2 regions of the Embleya sp. L77 genome follow, and region 1 is predicted to be linked to the other one. Evidence: riboswitches for the same ligand, from Rfam matches in the RefSeq annotation. Region 1 holds a riboswitch; the other holds the start of a gene.
The links. A riboswitch is a leader RNA that binds a small molecule or an ion and turns the genes downstream of it on or off. The one in region 1 is predicted to bind S-adenosylmethionine.
Positions count from the first base shown of each region.

Region 2: linked by a shared signal. The riboswitch ahead of thrC (threonine synthase) and the one ahead of ACZOOI_RS21275 (aminotransferase class V-fold PLP-dependent enzyme) in region 1 are both predicted to bind S-adenosylmethionine.

Region 1 covers NZ_CM145709.1:4,952,088-4,967,468, reverse strand. The annotation lists gene ACZOOI_RS21275 (aminotransferase class V-fold PLP-dependent enzyme) at 217-1,611, opposite strand; SAM riboswitch class IV at 1,866-1,982, opposite strand; gene trpD (anthranilate phosphoribosyltransferase) at 2,183-3,265, opposite strand; gene ACZOOI_RS21265 (response regulator) at 3,351-3,764, opposite strand; gene ACZOOI_RS21260 (hypothetical protein) at 3,959-4,369, opposite strand; gene ACZOOI_RS21255 (cytochrome c oxidase assembly protein) at 4,379-5,494, opposite strand; gene ctaE (aa3-type cytochrome oxidase subunit III) at 5,570-6,199, shown strand; gene qcrC (cytochrome bc1 complex diheme cytochrome c subunit) at 6,246-7,046, shown strand; gene qcrA (cytochrome bc1 complex Rieske iron-sulfur subunit) at 7,043-8,128, shown strand; gene qcrB (cytochrome bc1 complex cytochrome b subunit) at 8,128-9,771, shown strand; gene ACZOOI_RS21230 (L,D-transpeptidase) at 9,929-11,155, opposite strand; gene ACZOOI_RS21225 (L,D-transpeptidase) at 11,390-12,667, opposite strand; gene ACZOOI_RS21220 (cytochrome c oxidase subunit 4) at 12,877-13,275, opposite strand; gene ctaD (aa3-type cytochrome oxidase subunit I) at 13,272-14,990, opposite strand; gene ctaC (aa3-type cytochrome oxidase subunit II) at 14,994-15,381, opposite strand, start outside.
Region 2 covers NZ_CM145709.1:3,942,373-3,957,753, forward strand. The annotation lists gene ACZOOI_RS16890 (ARPP-1 family domain-containing protein) at 1-683, opposite strand, end outside; gene ACZOOI_RS16895 (hypothetical protein) at 680-2,185, opposite strand; gene ACZOOI_RS16900 (Uma2 family endonuclease) at 2,482-3,078, opposite strand; gene groL (chaperonin GroEL) at 3,248-4,876, opposite strand; gene ACZOOI_RS16910 (cold-shock protein) at 5,352-5,555, opposite strand; gene ACZOOI_RS16915 (MoaD/ThiS family protein) at 5,979-6,257, opposite strand; gene thrC (threonine synthase) at 6,254-7,528, opposite strand; SAM riboswitch class I at 7,545-7,697, opposite strand; gene ACZOOI_RS16925 (glucosyl-3-phosphoglycerate synthase) at 7,890-8,867, shown strand; gene ACZOOI_RS16930 (hypothetical protein) at 8,947-9,735, opposite strand; gene ACZOOI_RS16935 (peptidase inhibitor family I36 protein) at 9,873-10,277, opposite strand; gene ACZOOI_RS16940 (alpha,alpha-trehalose-phosphate synthase (UDP-forming)) at 10,524-11,990, shown strand; gene ACZOOI_RS16945 (hypothetical protein) at 12,069-13,241, opposite strand; gene ACZOOI_RS16950 (DUF916 domain-containing protein) at 13,286-14,338, opposite strand; gene ACZOOI_RS16955 (WxL domain-containing protein) at 14,780-15,381, opposite strand, start outside.

The sequences.
Region 1 (15,381 bases):
GCAACCCAATTCAGCCCGCCCGGCGCTTGAGCCCCCCGCCGAACGGCCCCAAGCAACACAGCAACACCCAAACAACCAACCTCAGCCCATCCGCCGTCCGAGAACACCCCCGGCACGGCCATCAGGGCCCACGCACCACCGCAACACCCTCACCCGGGCAACCCAACTCAGCCCGTCCGGCGCTTGAGGACACCCCGACCGGCAAGGCCGAAAACCCTACGCCGCAGGCAATTCGCGTACGCCCCGCGGATCCGCGTCCGGAACGCACCGGCCCCCATCGACCGTGTAGCTCCACACCGCCCCGCGCTCCACCAACTCCCGCACCGCCGCCGCAAAGCGGTCCAGGTGCTCCACGGGCGTCCCCACTCCGAAGCTGACCCGGATCGCGTTGAGGTTCTGCTCACCCTCGGGCGCGTCCGGGGAGCCACACTCGGTCGGCTGATCGGCCCGCCCGCCCAACAGGTGCCGCACCAGCGGATGAGCGCAGAACAACCCGTCCCGCACCCCGATCCCGTACTCCGCCGACAACACCGCAGCGAACCGCGAACTGTTCCACCCCTCGACCACGAACGAGAGCACCCCCACCCGCGCCGACTCCGGCCCGAACAGCTCCAGCGTCCGCACCGCCGGAATCTGCGCCAACTTCGCCCGAAGGCGCGCCAGCAGCGCCTCCTCGCGCGCGACCAGTGCCGCCGGCCCCGCCTCGGTGATCGCCCGGCACGCGGACGCCAACGCATAGGCACCGATCACGTTCGGCGACCCCGCCTCGTGCCGAGCCGCACCGCCGTGCCACTCCACGTGGTCCCGGCTGACCGTCTTGCTCGCCCCGCCCCCGGCCAGGTACGGCTCGGCCGCGTCCAGCCAGTCGCCCCGCCCCGCCAACACGCCCGAGCCGAACGGCGCGTACAGCTTGTGCGCCGACAGCGCGATCCAGTCCACGTCCAGGTCGGCCACCGACACCGGGTGATGCGGCGCCAGTTGCGCCGCGTCCAGCACGATCCGCGCGCCGTGCCGATGCGCGACCTCGGCCAGCTCGGCGACCGGGAAGAGCTCGCCGGTCACGTTCGAGGCGCCGGTCACGCACACCAGCCGAGGCCCGTCGCCGGACCCGGCGAGTGCGGCCTCCAGCGTCGCGACCGCCTGCTCCGGCGATCCGGGCGCGGCCAGTTGGGTCACCCCCGCGTGCCGCCGCCACGGCAACAGCGCCGCGTGGTGTTCGGTCTCGAAGACGAACACCCGGGTGCCGCGCGGCAGTACGGACGCGAGCAGGTTGAGCGAGTCGGTGGTCCCGCGGGTGAACAGCAGCGTGTCGTCGGCCCGCAGCCCCAGGAAGCTCGCGACCGTGGCCCGGCTCTGCTCGTACAGGTCGGTGGACAGCTGGGACAGGTAACCGGCGCCCCGATGCACGCTGCCGTAATAGGGCAGATACGCGGACACGTCGTCCCACACCCGCTGCAGACACGGCGCACTCGCCCCGTAGTCGAGCGCGGCGTATTCGACCTCCCCGCCGGTCACCAGCGGAACGAGCACGTCCCGCCCGACCACGGGCAGCGGGGCGGCGATGGCGACGTCACAGTCGAGGGCGGCGGTGGAAGCGGTGTCGATGGTCATGGCGAAACTCCTCGGCAGGCACGGAACATCGACGCGGATGTCGATTGATCGACATCGAAACGCACCGGATGATCCGCTGGTGAAATGTGGTCTCGTAAGCCGCGGCAAGGGGCGGCCCGGGGTGACGCGCGAGAACTCAGCGCGTACGGAATAGGGCAATTCGCCCGTTTCGAGAAAGAGATTTCACGCCATCACATGCTCCCCAGGTACAGGACCCCCGGGTCACATGGAGCATCGACTGCCGTCATGCAAGGGGTCCGCGCTTGCCAGGACGCCTTACGACGCCTGACCGTGTCATCACCCGGGGCACCCCACCGCGGAGCGAGGGTTGCCGGACAGCAAGCCGGGGCTTTCCACTGTCACTCGTGACCTGAGCAGAATTATTACCGGATGGAACGTCACGCGCAACGACCACCCCACCGTTCCCACATCCTGGACGGCCCGACCGGCACAACCGGCACGACGGGCCCGACCGGCACGGGCAAGCGCGCAACCAGCCGCAACCGACACACGCGGCACCCCGCCGCGCGGGTCGAGCACGACGGCCCGACCCGCCCGGCGCAAGAGCCCGCTACCCCCGCGCGAACGAACGCGTCGTGGCGACCCACCGATCGAGCGCGGCCTGCGCGGCCCCGGAGTCGATGGCGTCCGCGGCCCGATCGATCCCGGCCGCCAACTGCTGGGTCAGCGACCCTTCACCCGAGCCCAGCGCGGCCAGCGCCGCGGCCGAGTTCAACAGCACCGCATCCCGCACGGCGCCCTTCTCCCCCGCGAGGAGCCTGCGGGCGACCTCCGCATTGAACGCCGCGTCACCACCGCGCAGCGACTCGATCCCATTCAGCGCGATCCCCAGGTCGCGCGGGTCCACCCGGTCCTCGCGCACGTCGCCGTCCCGCACGATCCACACCTGCGACGTGGTGGTGACGGTCAACTCGTCCAGCCCGTCGTCGCCGCGGAACACCAGCGCGGTCGCCCCGCGGTCGGCCAGCACACCGGCCACGATCGGCGCCATCCGCAGGTCCGCGACCCCGATCGCGTGGAACCGCACCCGGGCCGGATTGGTCAACGGCCCGAGGAAGTTGAACGTGGTCGGCACGCCCAACTCACGGCGCGCCTGCGCGGCATGCCGCAGCGACGGGTGGAAGCGCTGCGCGAAGCACAGCGTGATGCCCGCCTCCTCGGCCGTGCGGGCCACCTGCTCCGGGGTCAGATCCAGCACCACGCCGAGCGCTTCGAGCACATCCGCGGCCCCGCTCGCCGAGGAGGCCGCCCGGTTGCCGTGCTTGACCACCGTCTCGCCCGTCCCCGCGACCACGATCGCGGACATCGTCGAGATGTTCACGGTCCGGGCCAGGTCCCCACCGGTGCCGACGATGTCGACGGTACGGCCGGGCACATCGATGGTCGACGCGTGCGCGTACATCGCCTGCACCAGACCCGAGACCTCGTCCACCGTCTCGCCCTTGGCGCGCAGCGCGATCACGAACCCGGCCACCTGCACCGGCGTCGCCTCGCCGGTCATGATGTGGTCCATCGCCCACGCGGTCGCATCGGCAGGCAGGTCGTCGCCCCGCATGAGCGCCGCCAGGAGGTCCCGCCAGGAACGGGCCGCCGGGTTGCCGCCGCTCTTGTTCGTAGAGGTCGAGGCGCCCATGGTCCGCTCCCGCTGTGTCATCGGATAAGTCCGCGACAGCGTACCCACCGCGCCCGTCCCGGCCGGGCGGTCATCCGGGATGCGGTCAGGCCGGCTGGCGTCCCGCGATCCGGCCCCGCATCAGGTCGGCGGCGGCATCCGCGAGCGTGCGCGGGTCCAGCGGGTGGGCGACCACCGCGTCCGCGCGACACCACGTGGCCAGCCACGCGTCCTGCGGCCGGCCGACCAGGGTCAGCACCGGCGGGCAGTTGTAGATCTCGTCCTTGAGCTGACGGCACACGCCCATGCCGCCGGCGGGGGCGGTCTCCCCGTCCAGGATCACCAGATCGATGCCGCCCTTGTCCATCGCCTCGATCACGGCGGGCTCGGTGGCGCATTCCAGGTATTCCACGAACGGCACGTCGACGGCGGGCCTGCGCCCGAGCGCGAGGGTGACCTTCCGACGGGTGTTGCGGTCGTCGCTGTACACGAGGACGGTCATGGTCTCGCCGCGCGTCATGTCCACCTGCCTGTGTCTGGGCTGCGTGTCTTCGGGGCTGCGCATGTTCAGGGCTGCGTATGCAAGTACGGGGCAACACTCGGATCGCCCCGGATGTTAGCGCTTTTCCGCAGCAAAATGTGTGCCTCGTCACGCCCCGGTCCGTCTCGACCGCCCATCGACCGGCGGGCCGGCGCCGCAGGAGCGCCCCGCGCTCACTCGCGCGCGAGCACCTCGTAGCCCTCGGCGTTCCCGCCCAGCCGCTGGGCCAGGCCCGCCATCCGGGTCCGCTCCCGGGCCGGCTCCAGGCCGGTGAGCACCTGCTGACGGGAGATCAGCACCCGCATCGGTCGCTCGTCGGGGGCCGGCGCCACCACCCTCCAGCCGTCCGGCGTCAGAATCCGGGCCGCCTCGTCGGCCGCCGCCAGGTCCGGCAGCGTGAGCACGTGCCTCATCACGAACACACCGGTCTCCACCGCCACTCCGGCCGCCCGCATCTCCGCGACCACCGCCGAATCGGCCCGAGCCGGATCGAAGCACGAACCGACGACGGTGAGCGTGCCGTCGTCGACGAGCACGGGAACAGGCTCCGGTCGCCGGCGGCGGAGGAAACGTTCGAGGATCATGCCGCGACGCTACTCGGCCGCTTCGGCCGACCGCGGTTCGGGACCCGAGGCCACTCGCACAGCCGAGTCGGCGTCCTCCGTTCGGGCAGAGTCACCCGGAAGAGTGCTCTTCGGCACGGATTTTCCGGCGGCTTCGAGGCCCGGTTCCGCACCGCCGCCGGCCTCGGCCGCCTCGCGCGCCAGTCGCTCCTCGCGCGCCTTGCGGCCCGCCTCGATCAGTTCGAGCCGGTCCAGCCGGCGGTCCTCCCGGACGGCCTCGCGCTCCGATGCCCGAGCCCACTGCACGAACAGCACCAGGAAGACCAACAGTCCGATGATGTCGCCGCTGCCCCACAGGATTCCGCCCGCGGTGCCCTGGTCCGAGAGCGGACTCGCGCCCCAGTCCCGACCGAGGTCGTTGTACCAGTCACCGGCCAGGACATTGGACGAGCTCATGATCGCGATGCCCAGCCACGCGTGGAACGGCAGCGTCGCGAACACCGCGAGCAAGCGCATCGGATGACTCGCCCGCGGCATCGGATCCAGACCCAGCAGTGGCCAGAACCACATGCAGCCGATGATCACGAAGTGCACGTGATTCATGTCGTGCATGAAGGTGTTTCGCAAGGTCAGCTCGTACCAGGGGGTGAAGTACAGGGCGAACGGATTGAGCACGAAGAGGAAACCGGCGAACGCCGGGAAGGTGACCACCTTCGCGTATCTGCTGTGCAGCAGGGCGTTGAGTCGATTGCGCCACTTGGCCGGCAGCGTGCGCAGAGCGAGTGTGATCGGTGCGCCGAGCGCCAGGAAGATCGGCGTGATCATCGCCAGCACCATGTGTTGCACCATGTGCACGCTCAGCAACACGGTGTCGTACGCGGCCAGCGCGGACTCGGTCGCCAGCAGGAACGTGCCCAGCCCCAGACCCAGGAAGGAAAAGCTCCGCCACCGCGACCACGAGTCGCCGCGGGCCCTGAGCTTGTGCACCCCGTACAGATAGAGGCCGCCGAAGAGCATCGCGACCAGAATCGGGATCGGCTCGAACACCCACCCGGTCAGGAGCCGAATGGGGGTCAGTTCCGGCGGTACGTTCCCAGGGGTCGCGTGTGCCAGAAACATCCCGGCATCGCCTGTAGAGCCACTCACGGAACCAGAGCCTAACCCCGACACGTTCTACAAGGGTTACCCCCCGAAGTGTGGGCAGATCCGGCGACCGCAATAATGGCCGCCGTGGCGACAGCAACTTCACTAGAAACCGGGCCCCCCTCACACGGGACACACGGGACACTCAACCGTCCCAACTTGGTCAGCATCGGCACGATCGTCTGGTTGGCGTCCGAGCTGATGTTCTTCGCGGCTCTGTTCGCGATGTATTTCACGATCCGCTCCGTCACCGGGGCGGACGCTTGGCGTGAGCACGCCGGTGAGCTGAACATCCCGTTCTCGACGGGCAACACGACGATCCTCGTGCTGTCCTCGCTCACCTGCCAGCTCGGCGTCTTCGCGGCCGAACGCGGTGACGTCAAGAAGCTCAGAATGTGGTTCGTCATCACCTTCGTGATGGGCGCCGTCTTCGTCGGCGGCCAGGTGATGGAGTACACCGCCCTGGTCAAGGACGGAACGACGCTTTCGTCGTCGGCTTACGGTTCGGTCTTCTACCTGACCACCGGCTTCCACGGCATGCACGTGACAGGTGGCCTGATCGCCTTCCTGTTGGTCCTCGGACGCACCTATGCGGCCCGACGGTTCACACACGAGCAGGCCACGGCCGCAATCGTCGTCTCGTACTACTGGCACTTCGTCGACGTGGTCTGGATCGGTCTGTTCTTCACGATCTACGTCATCAGGTAGACGTCCCGACACTCACTACGCAGACGACATTGGACCGGGGTTTTCCGTGAAAAAGCTCTCCGCGCGGCGACGCCACCCCTTGGCGGCGATCGTCGTACTCATCTTCGCGCTCGCGGCTACCGGGGGGCTGTACGCCGCGTTCGCGCCTGCCAAGAAGGCGGAGGCCGACGACTCCGCCTCCATCGCGGTCGAGGCGGGCAAGAAGCTCTACCTGAGCGGATGTTCGACGTGCCATGGGCTCGACGCCCAGGGTTCCACCGACGGTCCCTCCCTGATCGGCGTCGGCGCGGCCGCCGTCGACTTCCAGGTGTCGACGGGTCGAATGCCGCTTCAGCAGCCCGGCGCGCAGGCGCCGCGCAAGCCCGAGGTCTACACCCCGGCGCAGATCCAACAGCTGTCCGCGTACGTGGCCTCCCTCGGCGTCGGGCCCAAGATCCCGACGGCGAACATGTACGCGCCCGACGGCGACATCGTCAACGGCGCCGAGCTGTTCCGCACGAACTGCTCGCAGTGCCACAACTTCTCCGGTGAGGGCGGCGCCCTGACCGAGGGCAAGTACGCCCCGCCGCTGAAGGACGTGGACCCGAAGCACATCTACGAGGCCATGCTCTCCGGCCCGCAGAACATGCCTTCGTTCCCGGACAGCACGATGCCCGAGCAGCAGAAGAAGGACATCGTCACGTACGTCCACGAGACGACCAAGAAGGAGCCGAACCCCGGCGGCCTGGGTCTCGGCCGCCTCGGCCCGGTCTCCGAAGGCCTGTTCGGCTGGATCATCGCGCTCGGTCTGCTCATCGGATGCGCGATCTGGATTGCCGCCCGGACCCCCAAGGCCAGGACCAAATGAGTAGCCAGGACAAGTCTGAAGTGCCTGAAGAGCACCTGCCCGAGGTACACACCTCGGCACATGTTCCGGCGGAAGGCGACCCGTTCGCCGACCCCGGCCTGCCGGCTCACGAGCCGCGCGTCACCGACATCGACGAGAAGGCCGCCAAGCGCGCCGAACGTCAGGTCGCGTTCCTGTTCGTGATCTCGATGTTGTCCACGATCGGTTTCATCTGGGCGTACGTCGGCATCGACAAGCACCGCATCATCGACATCTTCTTCTTCGGGAAGATCGGTGCCCAGAACCTCGCGCTCGGCGGCTTCCTCGGCCTCGCGCTGTTCTGCATCGGCGCCGGCGCGATCCACTGGGCGCGCACGCTGATGACGGACGAGGAGATCGTCCAGGAGCGGCACGAGCTGGCCTCGGACCCCGAGGTCCGCGAGTACGCGATCCGCGAGTTCGCCCAGGGTGCCGCGGACTCGGTGATCGGTCGCCGGCCGCTGATCCGGCGCACGATGATCGGCGCGATGGCCCTGGTGCCACTGTCCGGCGTGGTGCTGCTGCGCGACCTCGGTCCGATGCCGGGCACCAAGCTGCGGCACACCGAGTGGAAGCCGGGCGTGGAGCTCATCAACGAGGCGACCGGCCTGCCGATCAAGCCGGACGACATCGTCAAGGGCTCGCTGACCATGGTGCTGCCCGACGGCCTGGTCGAGAAGTACGGCCCGGCCGGCGAGAAGGAGGAACTCTCGCACGGCTGGTTGGAGAAGGCGGGCATGTCCGCGGTCCTGGTCGTCCGGCTGGAGCCGGAGGACATCAAGTCCAAGAAGGAACTGGACTGGAGTCACGAGGGCATCGTGGCGTACTCGAAGATCTGCACCCACGTGGGTTGCCCGATCGGCCTGTACGAGCAGCAGACGCACCACCTGCTGTGTCCGTGTCACCAGTCCACCTTCGACCTGGCGGACGACGGCAAGGTCGTGTTCGGCCCGGCCGCGCGCTCGCTGCCGCAGCTGAAGATCCATGTGAACGAGGCGGGTAACCTCGCCGCGACACAGGACTTCGCCGAACCGGTCGGCGCGAGCTTCTGGGAGCGTGGCTGATGTCGAGCGAACAACCCAAGGGCGGGGCGAACAAGAGCACCCCGATTCCCGACAACGCGGCCGTTCGCGCGGCCGACGCGCTGGACGGCCGGCTGGGCATCTACGGCGCGGCGAAGAAGAACCTGCGCAAGGTCTTTCCGGACCACTGGTCCTTCATGCTCGGTGAAGTGGCGCTGTACAGCTTCATCATCCTGCTGCTGACCGGTGTCTTCCTGACGCTGTTCTTCAAGCCGAGCATGCAGGAGGTCGTCTACGACGGCTCCTACGTACCGCTCCAGGGCATCCACATGTCCCAGGCGTACGCGTCGACGCTGGACATCAGCTTCGACATCCGCGGTGGCCTGGCGATGCGTCAGATCCACCACTGGGCCGCGCTGATCTTCGTCTCGTCGCTGTTCGTGCACATGTTCCGGATCTTCTTCACCGGAGCGTTCCGCAAGCCGCGCGAGATGAACTGGCTGTTCGGCTTCCTGCTGCTGGTGCTGGCCATGGTGAACGGCTTCACCGGCTACTCGCTCCCGGACGACCTGCTCTCCGGTACCGGTCTGCGGATCGCCGAGGGTGTGGTCCTGGCCATCCCGCTGGTCGGCACGTACCTGCAGTTCTTCCTGTTCGGCGGGGAGTTCCCGGGCGAGGACATCGTGCCCCGCCTGTTCACGATCCACGTGCTGCTGGTCCCGGCGATCATGGTCGGTCTGGTCACCGTGCACCTGATCCTGGTCTTCTACCAGAAGCACACCCAGTTCCCCGGCCCGGGCAAGACCGAGAAGAACGTCGTCGGCCTGCCGCTGCTGCCGGTCTACGCGGCCAAGGCCGGTGGCTTCTTCTTCATCGTGTTCGGCATCACCGCCGCCCTCGGCGGCATGGTGCAGATCAACCCGATCTGGGCCTACGGTCCCTACAACCCGGGTCAGATCACCGCGGGTTCCCAACCGGACTGGTACATCGGGTTCCTCGAAGGTTCCCTGCGCATCATGCCGAACTGGGAATGGAACATCTGGGGCCACACGCTCAGCTTCAACGTGCTGATCCCGTCCCTGATCGTGCCGGGCGTGCTGTTCACGTTCCTCGCGATGTACCCGTGGGTCGAAGGCTGGATCACCGGTGACAAGCGTGAGCACCACCTGCTGGACCGCCCGCGCAACATGCCGGTCCGCACCGGCCTGGGCGTCGCCTGGATCGTGGCCTACGGCGTGCTGTGGGTCTGCGGTGGCAACGACATCATCGCGACGCACTTCCACCTGTCGATCAACACGATCACCTGGGTCGGCCGCTTCGCGTTCTTCATCGCGCCCGTGCTGGCCTACCTGGCCACGGTGCGGATCTGCAAGGGTCTGCAGCGGCGCGACCGGGACAAGGTCCTGCACGGTCGCGAGACCGGCGTGATCAAGAAGCTCCCGCACGGCGAGTTCATCGAGATCCACGAACCGCTGGACGCCGGGGTGCGACACACCCTCACCGCCCACGAGCAGCCGAAGCCGTACGAGCTGGAGCCGGCCGAGGACGAGAACGGCGTGGCCCGCAAGGTCACGCGTGCGCAGAAGCTGCGTTCGAGGATGTCGCACTGGTACTTCGCCGAGCCGATCGAGAAGCCGACGGCCGAGGAGTACAAGGAACTGACCAGCGGACACGGTCACCACTGACGCGACCGGGGCCGGGCTGCTGACGCCACATCGGCACGACCCGTAGGACGCGCAGGAACGACGAAGGGCCCCACCGGATCTTCCCCCGGTGGGGCCCTTCGCGTTGCGCCCCGCAGACGGCCGTACAGCGCTTTTGCGTCGGCGGCGGCCGGCGGTCTCAGAGCGGCCGGGCGGTGGACGGGCCGGCCGCGCTGTGGGTCAGCCACTGCGCCCAGTCCAGATTCCACTCGCCGTAGCCGTTGCCGATCGGCTCCATGGTCTTGGAATCCCCCGTGTTCACCACGGTGACCACGTCGCCGACCTTGACCTGGTCGTAGAACCACTTGGCGTTCTGGTCGCTCATCCCGACGCAGCCGTGGCTCACGTTCTCGCTGCCCTGCGCGCCCACCGACCACGGCGCGGCGTGCAGGAATTCGCCGCTCCAGGTGACCCGGGTGGCCCACGAGACGTCCAGCCGGTAGCCGTCGCTGCTGTCCGCCGAGATGCCCACGGTGGTGCCGTCCATCAGCACGTGCGGAGCCTTGCCGAGCACCACCTTGGTGCCCGAGCGGGTGGTGAAGCCGGGCTTGCCGGTGGTCACCGGCACGGTCTTGATGTCGGTGCCGTTGCGCCTGACCGTCATCGTGTGCGCCGCGGCATCCACGGTCGCGACCACGGAGTCGCCGACCTCGAAGCCGACCGCCGCGCCCGGGCCGCCGAACACGCCGTTGCCGAAGTCGACGCCGAGCAGGCTGGTGGTGACCGAGACCCTGGTGCCCACCGGCCAGTAGTCCCTGGGCCGATAGCGCACGGTCTTGTCGTCCACCCAGCCCCAGGCACCCTCGACCGGCGTGGAGGCGGACACCTGGAGTCGCTTCTCCACCTCGGCGCGCTGCGCGGCATCGGTGACCGGCTTCTGCAGCGTGACGGAGATCGGCATGCCGACGCCCACCGTGCTGTCGGCTTCCGGCAACACCGAGTCCACCCGCCGCTCGGCGTCCGGCGCGAGCGTGGTGAACGTCTCGGTGCGGGTCGCGGTCAGCCCGAACGCGTCGACCGCCAGCGCGGTCAACCGGTAGGTGGTGCTGTACGCCAGCGGTTCGGAGTTCGACCACGACGCGTCACCGGCCGCGTTGCCGCCGGCCACCGGCTTCCCGTCGGGGCCGGTCAGGCTCACCGCGTACAGCCGCCCCTCGCTCGCGGTGACGGTGATCGGCCTGCCCGGCTGCGCGGGTCGGTCCGGGCGCACGTCCACCGTGAGCCGGGCCACGCTTTCGGCGGGCCGCTCGATCTCGGCGCCCCGCTGCTTCTCCCAGGTCCCGCATCCGGTGACGAAGGCGAGCGGCAGCGCCGGTGTGAGCGCCCAACAGATCCAGCGGAGGCGAACAGTCCTGTCCCGATTCACTCTCGACCTCCAGCCGTGCTCAACGAACGCGGTCTGCCCGTGCTCGTCGAGCACGGGCGGCGCGGAGTTGTTGCATCGAGAGTGGCCGGGAGCATCCCGCTTTATTCATACAAACGCACAAACCGCCCGATCGCGTGATGCCGACCACCGGTCGGATCGCGCGATCGGGCGGTTCGCCCTACCGTGTGAAACTTCGTGCGGGGAACCTCGTGCGGGAACCTCTTGCCTGGAGCCTCAGCCGGCCGGAGTGCCGGTCGCCCCGGCGGCCAGCGCGCTGCCCTTGACCCAGGTCGCCCAGTCGACGTTCCAGCCGCCGAGTCCGTTGCCGGGCTTGACGGTCTTGTCGGTGCTGTTGACCACCTCGACCGGGTCACCCTGGGTGACCAGATCGAAGAAGGTCTTGGCGTTCGAGGCGCTCAGCCCGATGCAGCCGTGGCTGTCGTTCTGCCGACCGAACTTGCCCTCGTTCCAGGGCGCGCCGTGCGCATACGTGCCGGACGCGGTCAGGTGCACCGCGTGGCGGACGTTCTTCATGTTGTAGGCGGTGCCCAGGCCGACGGTCTCGGAGTCCATCGTGATGCCGTCCACCTTGTCCAGGACGACCATCGTGCCGCCCCAGGTCGGGTAGTTGGGGCCGCCGGCCGAGATCGGCAGGTCCTCGACCTGGGCCCCGTCCTTGGTGACCACCATGTGCTTGGACTTGAGGTCGGCGGTGGCCACCATCGAGCGGCCGATGGTGAACTTGATGTCCTTGGTCTGCTTGCCGTAGACGCCCGGCGCCGCCTTCGCGCCGGTCAGGTTCGCCTTGAGGTTGACCTTCGTGCCACTCGCCCAGTACTTCTCCGGGCGGTAGTCGATCCGGTCGCTGCCGTCGAGGTCCTTGAGCCAGGACCAGGAGCCCTGCACCGCGGGCTCGGAGACCACCTTGAGGTTGCGCTCGATCGCGGCCTTGTCCTTGATCGGCTCGTTGAACTTGAGCGAGATGATCGCGCCGACACCCCACGTGCTGTCCGGCTCGATGTTGAAGTCGGCCACGAACGTGTCGTCGGCGGCCTTGGTGTTGAACTTGCTCTGCGCGGTGACCTCGGCGCCGTCGGCGTTCGCGGCCTTGGCCGCCACCGTGTAGGCACCGCCGTTGGCCAGCGGTGCGGCCGGCTTCCAGCCGATGCCGTCCGGGCTGATCTGCCCGTCCACCGTCTTGCCCTTGGCGTCGGTGACCACGACCGAGGTGAGCTTGCCGCCGGTCGCGTCGACCTTGAGGACGCCGTCCGTCTCCACGCTCTTGCTGCCGTCGGCGGGCGTGATCGCGATGGTGGCGGGTGCGGCCGCCGCCTTCTTGTTCGGACCACTGCCGGCACCGCCGGAGTTGCCTCCGGAGCCCCCAGGGCCGGTCTTGCCGCCGTCGGACGAGCAGCCTGCGATGAATATGAGCGGCGCCACCATGAGTCCCGCGAAGAGGCGTATGCCGCCGCCCGCTGCCCCCGTGCGCGATGCTCCGTGTATCCGGGGCACGCGTGTTCCTCCCTCGTCCTGGAACTCCCTTGCGTCCATTTGACGCACCGACCCCCGGTCCGGGTTGCCACAACCGGCGAACGGTCACACACCGGTGACAAACGAGGGTCGTCGAGGAGTCCTCTGTAGATATCACACAAGGCCGACCACCCATTCGGGTGATCGGCCTTGTGGCGAAACCGTATTGCGAAGGTTGCGAATCGGTAGCGCTAGTAGCGCTGGTCCGCACCCCGGTAGAACTCGAAGACCCAGCCCCAGACGCCGATCGCGACGATCGGCGCGGCGAACATCGCCAGCCACCAGCCGAAGATGACGCCCAGGAACAGCAGGGCCGAACCGACCCCCAGCATCAGCGGCTGCCAGCTGTGCGGGGCGAAGAAGCCCAGCTCGCCGGCGTCGTCGGCGATCTCGCCCTCTTCGTTGTCCTGCGCGAGCAGGTCCATCCGACGCGCGGTGAAGATCAGGTAGAACCCGATCATCAGCGACAGACCGAAGGTCAGCGCCAGCGCGGTGGTGCCGGTCGGGTCCTCGGAAAGCACCCAGTAGATGATCGTCACCGGCAGCAGGAACACGGCCAGGACGGCGAACAGGACACCGTTGAACTTCACTTCTCGGCTCCCTTCGCCAGCTCGGGCGATGCCTCGGAACGCTCGTCGGTGAGGTACTCCAGCGCGGCGATCTCCGGGTGGTGGAGGTCGAACGCGGGGGCCTCGGAACGGATCCGCGGAATGCTCGTGAAGTTGTGCCGAGGCGGCGGGCAGGAGGTCGCCCACTCCAGCGAACGGCCGTAGCCCCACGGGTCGTCCACGGTGATCTTCTTGCCGTACTTGTGCGTCTTCCAGATGTTGTAGAAGAACGGCAGGATCGACAGACCCAGCAGGAACGAGCCCAGGGTCGAGATCGTGTTCAGCGTGGTGAAGCCTTCCGAGTCCAGGTAGTCCGCGTACCGGCGGGCCATGCCCTCGGCACCCAGCCAGTGCTGCACCAGGAACGTGGTGTGGAAGCCGATGAACAGCGTCCAGAAGGTGATCTTGCCCAGCCGCTCGTCGAGCATCTTGCCGGTGAACTTGGGCCACCAGAAGTGGAAGCCCGCGAACATCGCGAACACCACGGTGCCGAACACCACGTAGTGGAAGTGCGCCACCACGAAGTAGGTGTCGGAGACGTGGAAGTCCAGCGGCGGCGAGGCCAGGATGACGCCGGTGAGGCCACCGAACGCGAAGGTCACCAGGAAGCCGACGGTCCACAACATCGGTGTCTCGAAGGACAACGAGCCGCGCCACATGGTGCCGATCCAGTTGAAGAACTTCACGCCGGTCGGTACGGCGATCAGGAACGTCATGAAGGAGAAGAACGGCAACATGACCGCGCCGGTCGGGAACATGTGGTGCGCCCACACGGTGACCGACAGGCCCGCGATCGAGATGGTCGCGGCGATCAGGCTCTTGTAACCGAACATCGGCTTGCGCGAGAAGACCGGGATGATCTCCGACACGATGCCGAAGAACGGCAACGCGATGATGTACACCTCGGGATGGCCGAAGAACCAGAACAGGTGCTGCCACAGGATCGGTCCGCCGTTGGCCGGATCGAAGATGTGCGTACCGAACTTGCGGTCCGCCTCCAGCGCGAACAGCGCCGCGGCCAGGACCGGGAACGCCATCAGGACCAGGACCGAGGTCAGCAGCACGTTCCAGCAGAAGATCGACATCCGGAACATGGTCAGACCGGGCGCGCGCATGCAGATGATCGTGGTGATGAAGTTGACGGCGCCGAGGATGGTGCCGAAGCCCGACATCGCCAGACCCATGATCCACATGTCGCCGCCGATGCCCGGCGAGCGGACCGAGTCGGACAGCGGCGCGTACGCGAACCAGCCGAAGTCGGCGGCACCCTGGGGGGTGATGAAGCCGGCCACCGCGATGATCGAGCCGAACAGGTAGAGCCAGTAGGCGAACATGTTCAGGCGCGGGAACGCGACGTCGGGCGCGCCGATCTGCAGCGGCATGATCCAGTTCGTGAAGCCCGCGAACAGCGGCGTCGCGAACATCAGCAGCATGATCGTGCCGTGCATCGTGAACGACTGGTTGAACTGCTCGTTCGACATGAACTGCGTACCGGGGCGGGCCAGCTCCGCGCGCATGAGCAGCGCGAGCACACCACCGATGCAGAAGAAGACGAAGGAGGTGATCAGGTACATCGACCCGATCGTCTTGTGGTCCGTGGTCGTCATCCACTTGATGACGATGTTCCCGGGCTCCTTGCGGCGGACCGGCGGGGGCCCGTCCGGGGCCACGGTCTGTGGCTCACTGAGGATTGTCACTCGTCACTTCTTCCCGTGCGCTTCAACGGGGGCCGGCTCGTTGATCTTGCTGCGCAGCTCGCCGGTCTGGCCCTTCGCGGCCAGCTCCTTCAGGTGCTGGACGTATTCGGCCTTGTCCACGATCTTCACGTTGAAGAGCATGCGCGAGTGGTCCACACCGCACAGTTCGGCGCACTTGCCGCCGTACGTGCCCTTCTTCGTCGGGACGACCTCGAACTTGTTCGTTCGGCCCGGGATGATGTCCTTCTTGTACAGGAAGTTCGGGACCCAGAACGAGTGGATGACGTCCGGCGAGGTCAGGTCGAACCGGACGGACTCCTTCACGGGCAGGTAGAGCGTCGGCGGCTTGCCGGGCGTGCCCTGCTCGTAGACGTCGACCGTGCCGTCGGCC
Region 2 (15,381 bases), 1.0 Mb from region 1:
TCCGCGCCGTAGCAGAACCTGATCAGCGGCTCCCACATCGCCGACCAGTACGCCCGCGAGGGCGCCCGCTCGATCCCGGCGATCTCGCCGTCGAGCAGCACCACCGCGCCCACCTGGTCCTCGACGCACTCGAACTCGGCGACGAAACGTTCGAGCTCCAAGGCGAAATGCTTCAGGAACAGCACCAGGTTGCCGGTCTCGGCGAGGCCGGAGGACGCGTTGAACCGCTGGACGGCCGACCACAACCGGCTGTACCCGTCCGCGTCCGCACTCGCCGAGGCGGCGGCACGCAGCGCGAGCGGCAACACGGCGAGCGGCTGTGCGGCCTCGGCGATCAGCCCGGCCTGGGTCTGCTGGACGCACATCGCCGCGTCGAAGGCGAGCCGGTCCGAGGGCTCGACCAGGGCGGCCCGCGGCATCGCGTGGTCCTGCGCGCTGTGCTCGACGATCACCGCGAGGTGACACGGGACCAGCGCGACGTGCGGCGTGTGGTTGACGAAGGTGAGTGTGCCGTAGCCGCTCGTACCGATCCACAGGTCGGTCGGGAGTGCGACGGCGGGTGCGTCGCACGCGTCGCCGAGCAGCGGCAGCACCTGCATCCGGCCGACGCTCTGCACCCGGCCGAGGGTGCAGCCGGCCAGCAGCTCGCCGATCGGCAGCGGGGCAGGGGCGATGGTGTTCATCCGGTCACCTCCAGGTGGGCCAGGCGCAGCAGGGCGGGTACGGCGGTGGCCGGATCGATGGTCAACATCAGCCGGCACCAGGCGAGTTCGAGAGCCTCGGGACGGTGGACGGGAGCGAGCGGCAGGTCCGGCGCGTAGCCGCGCAGTCCGGCCGCCTCGGCCGCGAGCACGGGCGAGAGCTGGACCGCGGGCACCGCGATGCCCAGCGTGCGGGCCGCGTCGAGCACCTGCGCGAAGCGCCCGGCGGGTGCGTTCTCGTAGCCGTCGCCGATCACCACGATCAGCTCGGCGCCGGTGCGCAGCGCGGCGACCAGGGCCTCGGCTGCCGCGGTGGCCCCGGCTGGCCGGACCAGTCGGCCGTCCGGGACGCCGCCGATCCACACGTCGTGGCACTCGCCCGCCGCCGCCCGCAACGCGTCGCGCAGCGCGAGCACGGTCGCGATCGGCCGCAGCGGCTGATCGGTGCCGCCGCGCATCGAGGCGGACCCGTCCAGCACCAGGGCGATCCGGCGGCCGGCCAGGTCGAGCCCGGCGGCACCGGCCGCGGCCCGCCGATCCAGCGCCGCGGCGACCTCGTCGGTCATCCCGGTCGCGAACGCGTAGAGGTACAGCCGGACCGCGTCGTAGCGGTCGAGGTCGACCTCGACCTCGACGCCCGCGCGCTCGGCCTGCCGCTGCCCGGCGAGCCGCTGGCCGACGGTCAGCCGATCGGCGGTCAGCTCCAGGACGCGCGCGGGCTTCTCGTCCGGGTGGAATCGGCCGCGCAGCCCTTCGAGCGTCTCCAGCGGCAGCGCCGCGCCCGCGTCCAGGTCGGTGCGGGCGGCTCGATACGCGGCCGGGAGCGGCAGCGTGTACGGGCCGTCGGCGCCGAGCACGAACGCGACGCACTCGCGCGCGACGGCCGGATCGGCCGCCCAGCGGTCGATCTCGCGGGCCACGATGCGGTGTTCCTTCGGATTCAGCTCCGCACCGGCGAGCCGCTTGGTCAGGATCGAGCGCAGGATGCCGCTCAGCCGCAGACCCCACGCGTGCCGCAGCGCGGCGGCGAGCTTGTCCCGGTAGCGCACCGACCACAACTCCAGCGAAGCGGAGCCGAGCACGGAGCGCAGGATCAGCCGGCGCACCCGCGCGTTGTTCACCCGCCGCTCGGCCAGCAGGCCGAACAGCTTGAGCCGACGCGGCACGGTCAGCGCGGCGACCGCGTCGTACACGGCGGTGCCGTCGTCCTGCTGCGCGGGTGTGTCCAGCAGGTGCAGCACGCCCAGCTGCCGGCTGCGGTCGGTGGCTCCGGGGGAGCACACGAGACCTGCGTACAGCCGTCGGTCCAGCGCGGCCATCGCGCGGTGCGCGTCCTCTTCGAGGGTGAGCTGCTCGGCGCGGGTGTTGTAGAAGGAGGCCCGTCCGGTCGCGGCCACGGCGACGTCCAGGAAGCGGACGACGGTGGCGGCGGCCTCGGCGCGGGCCGGATTGTCGGCGCTCAGGGCGCGGGTGATCTCGGTCATCGGAAGGCTCCCCCGTGGGCACCCGGGGCAGGTCGCGGGTCCGGTGTGGTCCGAGTTTCACCGGGGTCCGAAGACCCCTCCGCCGGGACCGCTTCCAACCCTTTGGGAAACGGTTCTGTACGAACGCGCAGTTCCCCGGGTGCAATGGCACGCGACTTCGGGCAGGTCACGGGTCCCGGATAGGGATTCGAACCCCAAGCACCCAAAAGCGCTTGTACGCCAAGACAGAAGGAACACGTAGTTCCCGAAGTCGCACCACGAGCCTACGAGCGAGCGGCCGCCGATGCCGGCGATTATTACCTCGGGGGAAAGTCCGAGGTGTCCAGTTCGATACCGAAGGGCCCGGGGATGGCGACCGATCCGCCGAAATCGACGCGCTGGATGCGCTGGTAGACCTTGCCGTCCGGCTCGGAGTACAACGTCGCCGCCGGGCCGTCCTTGTCCCAGCGATCGACGAGCAGGTAGAGCGGAATCGGCCCGTGTGCGTATGCCCGCAGCTTGTCGACACGATCGGTGCCCGCGTTGCTCGGGGAGGTGATCTCGGCGACGAGAAGAACCCGATCCGCCGGAGTCGGCGTGGCGACGTCTTCCCGTGCCACCACCACCAGGTCGGGAATACACAGCCGGCCGACCGACATGATCTCCACGCCGAGATGCTGAAAGGCACCGCATCCTTCGGGGGCGGCCCGGCCAGCTGCCAATGGAGGTCGTCCGCGATCAATTCGTGCCTGTGTCCCGGAGGCGGCGATATCGTGATGTTCTCTCCGTCGAACTCGGCGCGCCAGCCTTCGGGCGCCTCCAATTCCTTCCACATGGTCACGATGTCGCGCCAGGCGGTGCTCACTTCGATCACGGGTGCGGTCAACTCGTCCACCTCGCCCACCTCGATCCATGTCGTACGAGAACGACGCTACGGCCGCCCGGAGACCGTTTCAGGGTAAGTCGCCATCGCCACTCGAACGAGCGAACAAGGCTCGAACACGCGGAAACGCGAAAGAGGCGGCCCCCGAAGGGGACCGCCTCTCGCGTCAAGACCGTGCGGGTCTGCCGATCCTCAGTGGATCAGAAGTCCATGCCGCCCATGTCCGGGGCGCCGCCGCCGGCCGGAGCGGCGTTCTTCTCCGGCTTGTCGGCGATGACGGCCTCGGTGGTCAGGAACAGCGCGGCGATCGACGCGGCGTTCTGCAGCGCGGAACGGGTGACCTTCGCCGGGTCGATGATGCCCTCGGCGATGAGGTCCACGTACTCGCCGGTCGCGGCGTTGAGGCCGTGACCCGGGGTCAGGTTGCGCACCTTCTCCACAACCACGCCGCCCTCGAGGCCGGCGTTGACCGCGATCTGCTTGAGCGGGGCCTCGACGGCCAGGCGCACGATGTTCGCGCCGGTGGCCTCGTCGCCGTCCAGCTCGAGCTTGTCGAACGCGATGGTGGACGCCTGGAGCAGGGCCACGCCACCACCGGCGACGATGCCCTCCTCGACGGCGGCCTTCGCGTTGCGCACCGCGTCCTCGATGCGGTGCTTGCGCTCCTTGAGCTCGACCTCGGTCGCGGCACCGGCCTTGATCACGGCCACGCCGCCGGCCAGCTTCGCGAGGCGCTCCTGGAGCTTCTCGCGGTCGTAGTCCGAGTCCGAGTTCTCGATCTCGGCGCGGATCTGGTTGACCCGACCCGCGACCTGGTCCGAGTCACCGGCGCCGTCGACGATGGTGGTCTCGTCCTTGGTGACGACGACCTTGCGGGCGCGGCCGAGGAGTTCGAGACCCGCGGTGTCGAGCTTGAGGCCGACCTCCTCGGAGATGACCTGGCCACCGGTGAGGATGGCGATGTCGCCGAGCATGGCCTTGCGACGGTCGCCGAAGCCCGGGGCCTTGACGGCGACGGACTTGAAGGTGCCGCGGATCTTGTTGACGACGAGCGTGGCCAGGGCCTCGCCCTCGACGTCCTCGGAGATGATCATGAGCGGCTTGCCCGACTGCATGACCTTCTCCAGCAGCGGGAGGAGGTCCTTCACCGAGGTGATCTTCGAGTTGACGATGAGCACGTAGGCGTCTTCGAGGACGGCCTCCATGCGCTCCATGTCGGTCGCGAAGTACGGCGAGATGTAGCCCTTGTCGAAGCGCATGCCCTCGGTGAGCTCGAGCTCGAGACCGAAGGTGTTGCTCTCCTCGACGGTGATGACGCCTTCCTTGCCGACCTTGTCCATGGCCTCGGCGATCATCTCGCCGATCAGGGGGTCAGCAGCGGAGATCGAGGCGGTGGAGGCGATCTGCTCCTTCGTCTCGACGTCCTTGGCGAGCGCGAGCAGCTGCTCGGAGACGGCCTCGACGGCCTTCTCGATGCCACGCTTGAGAGCCATCGGGTTCGCGCCGGCGGCCACGTTGCGCAGGCCCTCGCGGACGAGCGCCTGGGCGAGGACGGTCGCGGTCGTCGTACCGTCACCGGCGACGTCGTCCGTCTTCTTCGCGACCTCCTTGACCAGCTCGGCACCGATCTTCTCGTACGGGTCCTCGAGCTCGATCTCCTTGGCGATGCTCACACCATCGTTGGTGATGGTGGGCGCACCCCACTTCTTCTCGAGCACGACGTTGCGGCCCTTGGGGCCCAGCGTGACCTTGACGGCGTCGGCGAGCTGGTTCATCCCGCGCTCGAGGCCGCGGCGCGCTTCCTCGTTGAACGCGATGATCTTGGCCATGTGGTGAAGTCCTCCCAGAACGGGGGTGAGTGCCGGACCGCACTGGCGCCCGCGACGGACGACCCGACCACCGCGAGGATCCCTCCCTCACGGGTGCCGAGCCTCACCGGCCCGGTCCGTTTCTGTCACTCTCACATCCAGAGTGCTAACGCCAATGATTAGCACTCGACCATGCCGAGTGCAAGCGCAACGGCGGGTCCCGACCCGTCCGTGCGCGCACCTGCGCGTGTCGCACGAGGCGAGGGCCGTCGCGGCCGGGCCTCGCGGGATCGCCCGCGCCGCGGCCGCGCGCACAACGACCGGGGCCCGGCCCCCGCATGGCGGGAAGGCCGGGCCCCGGTCACCGATCGGCCCGATTCGACGATCCGGCAAGGGATCGGTGGGAATCGGAGGATCGGACAAGATGTGTGCTGCGGTGTGTCGTGCAGTCCGTGGTGTGGACCGTTTCAAGCAGAGGAGCGGATTGCTCCCTGGTTCAGGCGGTGACGCGGACCATGTCGGCCTGCGGCCCCTTCTGCCCCTGCGAGATCTCGAACTCGACTCGCTGCCCCTCCTCGAGCGTCCGGTACCCGTCCATCTGGATCGCGCTGTAGTGGACGAAAACGTCCGCACCACCGTCGACCGCGATGAAGCCGTACCCCTTCTCCGCGTTGAACCACTTGACGGCGCCCTGAGCCATTCCTAACTCCCCTGTTACTGGCCCTTTCACGGATACTGCACGCCGCAGCTCCGGGTTCGTATCCAGAAGGACCCGGCCTTCCGCTACGACCGCGGCTGAATGTATCCGGACGGATGCCCGGAGCAACAGGTCAATCGGACGAGAATTCCCGAGTGAATAAAGACCGCATTCTTCGCGAGTCGCCAGGAAAGCCGTATTTCAATTCGTCAGGAAAGCGACCTTCCGTACATAACGGGTGTGATCCCGACCACGGGTTTACCGACGCGTCGCCGCCAAAGCCGGGAAATGGACCCGGTTAAACACGTGTAACGATCACCCTCTCCGGGTGACGAAGAAATCCGCCGCCCGGTGCTCCGGGCGGCGGATTTCTCGGTTCCGTTTCGTGCCCGAGTCGATGAAGATCGGGACCGTCGGCCTATCGCGTCAGCAACCGCCGGCGACCGCCGGGATGATCGAAACGGTGCCCTTGTCGGGGGTGGCCGTGGCGAGACCGTCCGCGAAGCGCACGTCCTCGTCGTCCACGTACAGATTCACAAAGCGACGCAGCTTGCCCTCGTCGTCGAGGATGCGCGCGCGAATTCCGGTGTGATCCTTTTCCAAGGCATCCAGGACCTCGGCGAGGGTCGTCCCCTCGACGGACACCTCGGCCGCCCCGCCCGTGTAGGTGCGCAGGATCGTCGGGATGCGAACGGAGACGCTCATGCCAGGCCGGCCTTTCGGAAGGAATCCAGAGTGGGTCGAATGGTCGCGGTGGCGCCGGTGGTCGGCGTGACCGCGTCCAACGTCTTGAGGCCGTCACCCGTGTTGAGCACGACCGTCTCGGCGTCCGGGTCCAGTGCGCCGGACGCGAGCAGTTTGCGCAGGCAGCCGACGGTCACGCCGCCGGCGGTCTCGCCGAAGATGCCCTCGGTGCGGGCCAGCAGCTTCATCGCCTCGACCACCTCGGCGTCGGTCACGTCCTCCACCGCGCCGCCGGTGCGCTTGCACACGTCCAGCACGTACGGGCCGTCGGCCGGGTTGCCGATCGCGAGCGACTTGGCGATCGTGTCCGGCCGCACCGGGCGGATCACATCCTGGCCGGCCTTCCACGCCGCGGCCACCGGGGAGCACCCGGTGGCCTGCGCGCCGAAGATCTTGTACGGCGTGTCCTCGACCAGGCCGAGGGCGATCAGCTCGCGGAAGCCCTTGTCGATCTTGGTCAGCTGCGAACCGGACGCGATCGGGATGACGATCTGCTCGGGCAGCCGCCAGCCGAGCTGTTCGGCGATCTCGTAGGCCAGCGTCTTGGAACCCTCGCCGTAGTACGGCCGCAGGTTCACGTTGACGAAGCCCCAGTCCTCGCCGGCCGGGTCGCCGATCAGCTCCGAGCAGAACCGGTTGACCTCGTCGTAGGTGCCCTCGATGGCGACCAGCTCGCCACCGTAGACGGCCGCTGTGACGACCTTGCCGGCCTCCAGGTCGGCCGGGATGAACACGCAGCTGCGCAGGCCCGCCCGAGCGGCGGCGGCGCCCACCGCGCCGGCCAGGTTGCCGGTGGAGGAGCAGGAGAGGGTGGTGAAGCCGAAGGTGCGTGCGGCCTCGACGGCGATCGCGACCACGCGGTCCTTGAAGGAGTGCGTCGGGTTGCCGGAGTCGTCCTTGACGTGCAAGTTCGCGATGCCCAGCTCGCGGCCCAGGTTCTCGGCCCGGACGAGCTTGGTGAAACCGGGGTTCAGGTTGGGCCGGGACGCGACGTCCGCGGCGACCGGCAGGAGCGGTGCATAGCGCCAGATGTTCTGCGGGCCGGCCTCGATCTGCTCCCGCGTGACGGTGCCGAAGTCGTAGGCGACCTCGAGCGGGCCGAAACAGGACTCGCAGGCGTACTTCGGGCCGAGTTCGGTGCGTTCGCCGCACTCGCGACACGACAGCGCAACGGCGGGACCGAAGGAGGTGGAGGTGGCGCTGGTGGAGCGGGTGGCGGTGGGTGTCGCCATGGCGAGGGCCTTTCTGTCCTCATCTTTACCCGTGGGGTCCCACGGGCCGGACTTGGCACCTGTCCGATCCGCCGGTGCTCGCTCGCGCCGAAAGCGCGTCACGAGGAATGACGATCGGATGGTTGCCGGGGCTTCAACGGGCCGTTCCCTCTGCCCCTCTGGATGAGCTGCTATGGCGGTGGACACACCCGTCGCCGGGTGGCCGGTCCGCGTTTGTCCGGCTCGACGTGCGATCGTCGTAACCGGTGACGACGACTGTAACCGAACCGGTGCCGCGTCGATCATCCGGTCCACCTCGCGAGACGATAAAGGGTGGCCGCGACCGAGGCCGGAACAGCGGCGACGACAGGGGATTTCGAACGTGCAGCCCGAGGTGAGCGCCTGGCTTCGACGACGGTCCTCCGTCGCCGCGGACTGGCCCGTCGACAAGCTTCTTGACGCCAAACGCGACACCCGGGTCAGCGTCGTCCTGCCCGCGTTGAACGAGGCGGCGACCGTCGGGGACATCGTCAAGGTGATCCGGACCGAGCTGATCGAGCGTGTGCCGCTGGTGGACGAGCTCGTGGTGGTCGACTCCGGATCCACCGACGACACCGCCGGGGTCGCCGCCGACGCGGGCGCGCGGGTCGTGCACCGCGACGACATCCTGCCCGCGCTGGCGGCCGTGCGCGGCAAGGGCGAGGTGTTGTGGCGCTCCCTCCTGGTCACCGACGGCGACATCGTGGCCTTCGTGGACGCCGACCTGAAGGACTTCTCGGCGGATTTCGTCACCGGGATCCTGGGCCCGCTGCTGACCGACCCCACGGTCCGACTGGTCAAGGCCATGTACGACCGGCCGCTGGAGATCGGCGACACGATCGTGCCCGCGGGCGGCGGCCGGGTCACCGAGTTGGTCGCCCGCCCCCTGCTCAACCTGCACTGGCCGGAACTGGCCGGTTTCGTCCAGCCGCTGGGCGGCGAGTACGCGGCCCGGCGCTCGCTCCTGGAACAGTTGCCCTTCCCGTGCGGCTACGGCGTCGAGACCGCGATGCTCGTGGACACCCTGCGCCTGGCCGGTCTGGACGCGATGGCCCAGGTGGACGTGGGCGTGCGCCGGCACAGCCACCAGGACGAGGCCGGCCTCGGCCGGATGGCGGCGGAGATACTCCAGGCCGTGGAGCGCCGACTGCGCCGCGGCCCCACGGGCGCGCACCCGGTCGAGCTCAGCACCGCGCTGACCCAGTTCGAGCGGGACGTGGACGGCTTCCGGCTGCGCACGCACGACGTCGCGGCCCGGGAACGGCCGCCGATGGCGACGGTGCCCGAGTACCGCGCGCGGACCCGCCTGGTCGGGCGCTGAACGCTCGTCCCGGTCGAGCGCCGGACGGCTGTTTCGCGCCATCCCGCGGGCGACGCGCACCCGGTGTGGGCGCGCCCGCTCAGCCGCCCAGGACCGCGGCGACCCGACGGGCGGATTCGTCCTCGTTCGCCCGCACCCGTGCCAGCGCCGCCGCCTCGCGTTCGATCGCCTGGCGCTGGTAGGCCACGTCGACCGCGTACCAGGTGCCCGCCACGTTGTGCTCCGTCCTGCAGGCCACCGTCGCGCTCGCCGCGGCGATCTCGCGCGCGCTCGGCGCGGGCGTGTTCCACGCCGGATCGCCGCCGGCCGCCAACGGGTCGGGGTAGTCGAACCCCTTCGCGCGCATGCAGGTCGACCACTGCGCCAGCACCCGAAGCACCCGAGGGTCGGCCCGCGACCGCTCGAACGACTCCACGTCCAGCCGACTCGGCAGCGCCGCGCGCTCCAGCGCCGGATCCACGCCCAACGCGAACCGCGCCTGGCCCAGGCAGCCCGGCCCCGGCCGATCGGTGCCCTCGGTCGGCGCCGGCGGCTCGCCGTCCGCCCCGGCCGCGCCGTACAGCGCCACCGCCAGCTCCCGGCTCGGCGCCGGCGCGCTCGGCTTGGCGGTGCCGCCGGCGACGGCGCCCGGCGGCCGAAAGCCCCACGTGGCCACCTCGACCGGGTCGCCCACGCCGTAGCGGCGCTCGGTGCGCGACTTCAACACCGGCCCGCCGTCCGCGACGGGCGGCGTCGGGTAGGTCAGGCCCAGCCGGGCCAGGCAGTCCCGGATCAGCACCGACTCGGCCGAGGCCCGCCGGGCGCGCTGTTCCCGGGTCGGCAGGTAGGCCGCGATCGGCAGGTCGAGCCCGGTCACGTCGCCGCTCACCGGAGTCGCCGCCGGCGGCGGGGCGCCGGACGCGCGGTCGGCCGCGGGCGGGCGGTCGCCGCGGTCGCCGGCTCCGGTGCACCCGGCCAATGCGAGGCACAACACCGCGATCGCGGCCGACCCGCGACGCGGGCGCCCTACTGCGCGGTCCAACTGCCGGACGCGTTGTTGTTCTTCAACGCCGGGTCGAGGTTGGCCGTCGACTTCGGGCCGATCTCCTGGACCGGACCCTGGTAGTTGCTGCCGTAGTAGATCCGCAGGATGTGCGTCGGATCGTTGTTCCACACCGACGCGGCGTTGTTCTTCACCGGCACCCCCGTGCCGCTGCTGCCGTCCGGGGACCGCATGAAGGTGTAACCGGCGTAGTTGGCCACGTTGTACCGGTGATCGAAGCGCGCACCCTTGGTGTTCGAGTTGTAGTACAGACACGCGTCCCCGTCGTTGCACGCGCCGTCTCCCTCGGCGACCGCCGGTGCCGCACCGGCCGCGAGGACCAGCGCGGCGGCCACCGCACCCGCACCGAGCCCACGATTGCTGCGCATACCCGATTCCCCCTTGCCCCGTGGCCCGCAGGCCCGATTTCCGGGCCCGGGTCCGATCCGTCGATCGAGTCGGCGGGCCGAGTCACCCGGTCGCATCCGAGCGAGATCGGCCCGACGAGTCAAGAGAAAACACACCTTCGCTACTCCCGGTAATGACATGCATACGTGATTCTCGCCACACCGTTCGAGTCGGCGGGCGCGATCGGGTCGGGTTTGCGCACCGGGATGCGTGGCTAGGGTCGGGGCATGAGTGCTCCCCCTCCCGCCGGTGTCCTGGTCGCGTCCAATCGCGGTCCCGTGTCCTTCTCCCTGGAGGACGACGGCACGCTTTCGGTGAGCCGCGGCGGCGGCGGACTCGTGTCCGGACTGTCCACAGCAGGGCAGGGAACCGGCGCCGTATGGGTCTGCTCGGCGCTCGGCGAGGCCGATCGCACCGCGACCCGGGCCGCTCCCTCGGGCCGGCTGGATCTCGCCGGTCACGACACCGGCGGCCTGGCGGTGCGGATGCTCGACATCGACCCCGGCACCTTCGCCCGGGCGTACAACGCCATAGCGAATTCGACCCTGTGGTTCGTCCACCACCTGCTCTACGACACCCCGTCCAAGCCGGTCTTCGACGCGCGCTTCCGCAAGGAGTGGGCCTCCTACGAGGCGTACAACCAGGCCTTCGCGGAGGCGCTGGCCGAGGAGGCCGCCGAGGGCGCCAAGGTGGTCGTGCAGGACTACCACCTGACCCTGGTGCCGGTGCTGCTGCGCCGGCTGCGTCCGGATCTGCGGATCGGGCACTTCTCGCACACCCCGTGGTCGCCGCCGGACTACTTCCGGCTGCTGCCCGACGACATCGCGCGGTTCGTCCTGGAGGGCGTGCTCGGCGCCGACCACGCGGGCTTCTTGACCCGGCGCTGGGCGCTCGCCTTCCTGGACTGCTGCGCGGACGTGCTCGGCGCGACGGTGGACCGGGACGCGATGACCGTCACGCATGCGGGCCACGTGACCGAGATCGGCGTGCACGGCCTGGGCGCGGACGGCGAGTTCCTGCGCGAGCGGGCGTCGCGTGCCGACGTGGACACCCGGCTCGCCGGACTGCGCGAGGCGGTGGGTGATCGCCGGGTGATCGTCCGGGTGGACCGCACCGAACTGTCCAAGAACATCGTCCGGGGCCTGCTCGCCTATCGCGAGCTGCTGCGCACCCGACCGGAATGGCTCGGTCGGGTGGTGCACGTCGCGTTCGCCTACCCCTCCCGGCACGACCTGCCGGAGTACCGCGAGTACACCGCGGCGGTGCAGCGGGTGGCCAAGGAGATCGACGACGAGTTCGGCACCGGCGACTGGCAGCCGCTGATCCTGCACGTCAACGACGACTTCCCGCGCTCGCTCGCGGCGTACCGATTGGCCGACGTCGCGCTGGTGAACCCGATCCGGGACGGGATGAACCTGGTCGCCAAGGAGGTTCCGGTCGTCTCGCTCCTGGACGAGGCGCACGGAGGGTGTGCGCTGGTGCTCTCGCGCGAGGCGGGAGCGTGCGAGGAACTCGGCGAGGACTCGATCGTGGTCAACCCGTTCGACGTCTCGCAGACCACCGAGGCGCTGCACGCGGCGCTCACGATGGACCCCACCGAGCGGCTGCGGCGCACCAAGCGGCTGGCCGCCGCCGCGGTCGCGCTGAACCCGCAGCAGTGGTTCCTGGAGCAGTTGGACGCGCTCGGCAAGTAGGCACTGCGGGCCGCCGCCCGCGCCTGCCGACACCCGCCCGCGCCCGCCGGTTCGACCGGCGGGCGCGGGCGGTCGGGCTCAGGCCGCCGTGGGCGGGCCGGCGCGGCGGCGGCGCGTGGTCAGCACGGCCACGGCGCCGGCGCCGATCAGGGCGACGCCGGTGACACCCGCGCCGACCAGGCCGGCCGGTCCGGTCAGCGGCAGGCTGCCGCCGCCGGACTTGCCCGCGCCGCCGCTCGTGCCGCTCGTGCCCGCGGCGGTGCCGCCGGTCGAGCCGCCGCCGGTGGTGGTGGCGCCATTCGGGCCCGAGGTGCCGCCGCCGGTCGTGGTGCCGGCCCCGCCCGTCGTGCCGGATCCGGCCGTGGCCGAGCCGCCCTTGAAGGAGACCTTCACGAACGCGTCCTGGCTGCGGTCGGGCGAGCCGTGGGCGGCCATGGTGAGCACGTAACACTCGGTCTGGAGGCAGTCGACGTCCTTGCCCGCACCGTTCTTGTAGCTCGCCTTGACGTCGGTGAGGGTGGCCGAGAACGTGCCGTCCGGGTTGATCCCGTCCGGGCCGTACGCCTTGAGCCACTTCGAGGCGCCGTAGTTGCCCGCGTTGGTGGTCCAGTCGGCCTCCTTGGGCCCGAACACCACGTAGATCCCGTTGCCGCTGCCGGCCGCGTAGCCGGAGCCCTCGACCGTGATCGACGCGCCCGCCGGGTCCAGGCCGGTGCTCGGCGTGACGGTCAGCCTCGCGCCGCCGGCCGCCGCCTGCGGTGCGGCCTGAGCGAGTTGCGCCGGTGCCGCCGGTGCGGCGGCGCGCAGCGATCGGGGGGCACCGCCGGGCGCCGGCGCGGCGAAGGTCAGCGCGACCTCGGCGGTCGGTCCGCCCTCGACGCCGACCCGGACCTCGAACGCGGGCGCGTCCGGAGCGAATCCGGTGCCCACCCGCAGCGGCGTCGCGACGACGCCCTGCCCGTCGGCGGCGAGCGTGCGGCTGCCCGCCCGGTCGGCGGTGCCGCCGCCGTACAGCGCGACGGTGACCCGGGCACCGGGGGCGAACCCGCGGCCCACGACGGTGATCTCGTCGCCGGCCGGGGCCAGCGCGGTGCTGCGCGACACGGTCGCGGTGGGCCCGGCCGGGCTCTCGGCACGGGTGTCGGCGGGTGCGGCCGAGGCAACCGCGGCGGCGCTCAGCACGCCGGCGGCGGCCAGGCCGAGCGCGGCGGCCGAGCCTGCGGCGCGACGGACACGGGGGGAGGTGTACATGTCGGCTCCTGGTGGGGTCGGGGCGGCGACGCGACGGCGGATGCTCAGCCGGTCGGGTCGGCGGTGACTTCGGTGCGGGAGGCGGCGGCGTCCGGCGCGGTGTCGGTGTCCTTCGCGGCGGCGGCTGCTGCTGCGGAGGAGGCAGCAGCAGCGGCGCGGCGTCGGCGGAGCGTCGCCACGCCATAGGCGATCAGCGCGCCGAGCAGCAGCGTGATCGCGCCCAGCAGCAGCCACGGCAGCGCCCACACGCTCGTCGACTTCGTGGTCACCGTCGCCGGGTTGCCGGTGACCTCGACGTTCGCGGTGAGTCGACCGGCCGGGAAGACGCCGTCGAAGCGCTGTACCACCTCGTGCGTCGCCCCCGGCAGCAGCTCGGGCAGGGCGGCTCGGGCGGGGCCGCCCAGTCGCCAACCGCCGGGCCCGGAGACGGTGGTCTCGACGCCCGCCGTGGTGCGTACGTTGCCGGTGTTGCGCACCCGGTAGCGCACGACCGCCTCGGCGCCGCCGAACATCGCGATCGGGTTGTCGTAGGACAGCCGCAGCTCCTCGATCGCCAGGCGCGGTACGGCGGGGCCGTCCACGCGCAGGTAGATCCGGGCGCCGACGCGCCGGTCGACGTCGAATCGTTGTTGTCCCGGGCCGGTCGCCTCGGCCTTGATCGAGGCGACGACGGCGCCGGTGTGGTCGCCGGGGCTCGCGTCCGCCGGGACGGTCAACCGGAACGGGATGTCCGCGCGTTTGCCCGGCGCCACCGTGTACGACTCGGCGTCGAAGCCGATCCACGCAGCGACGTCCTTCGGCTGCTCGGCGGCGGTCAACAGGGTCATCCCGCCGTCGGCGGCGAGCACGGCGTCGGTGGCGTACACGCGCAGCGTCAGCGGCTTGTCCCCGAAGTTGGACACGCCGACCACGTCGACCAGGGTCTGTCCCGGCGCGGCGGTCAACACGAAGTGGTCGCGCCCGCCCGCCGGTTGCACGCCCCAGGTGAACTCGTCGGCGGCCCGGGCGGGCGCTGCGAGTGCGACGAGTGCGACGAGTGCGGTGAGGGGCAGGACGGTGGCGAACAGGGCGCACAACAGGCGGGCGGCGGTGCGCATGGGGGGGTGGCTCCTTTGTTGGGCGCCTTCGGCGCCGGCTCGCGAGGCACGCTTTGTTGGGCGCCTTCGGCGCCGGCTCGCGAGGCACGCTTTGTTGGGCGCCTTCGGCGCCGGCTCGCGAGGCACCACTTTTTTCTCTCCCCCGCTTCGCTCCTCCGAGAAAAAAGTGGCCCCTCGCTCGTGACTTCGTGTCCCTCCGCTTCGCTCCGGGGCACGAAGTCTTGGTTTTGCGGCTCCGCCGCTCTCCGCGCTTCGCGCGTCGATCACCGGGGGCGGCGCGTGTCGGGGGCGCTGACGCGCCTGGGGGTGGGCGCCGGGGGTGGGCGTTCGGGGTGGGGGCGGGGAGGGTGTGGGGTGGTGCGGTGGGGGGATCCCCCGACGGGGTGGTGGCGGGGATGGTCGTCGGCGGCGGGTCGGGGGATGGGGTGGGTGGGGGAGGGGTCAGATGAGGGTCAGGGTCAATGTGCCGGTGTAGGTGCCGGGCACGGTGATGCCGGGGACGCCGAGTTTCAGGGCGCCCGCGCATTCGAACGAACCGGCGCTCGCGCCGGCGGCGGACGAGCACAGGGTGCGCGGTCGGCCCAGGCCGGTGCCGGGTTCGGCCTTGGCGCCCGCGGTGACCTGCGGGGTGGCGCCGCCGGTGGGCAGCGTGCCGGTGACCGACTTCGCGGTGGGCGTCCAGCCGAGGTTGTCGCCGACGATCCGGCCGCCGGCCGCGGTCAGGTCGCTGGCCTGGCCGGTCAGCGTCCAGCCCGCGTTGGTGCCGCGCGCGTCGGAGACGGTGAGCGGGTTGAGCGCGCCGCCGGTGAAGGCGTCCTTGCCGTTCAGGGTGACGCCCGGGAGCGCGACGTCGGTGCCGCCGACGCCCAGTGTCAGCGGGCCGCCCTGCACGTCGGTGGTGATCACCTGGTAGCCGGTGCCGGGGCCCGGCGGGACCGTCGGGGCCTTGAACGCGACCGGCAGGAAGGTGTCCTGGCTGCGGTCGGGCGAGCCGTGCGCGGCGAAGGTGACCACGTGGCACGTCGTCACGGCGCAGTCGAACT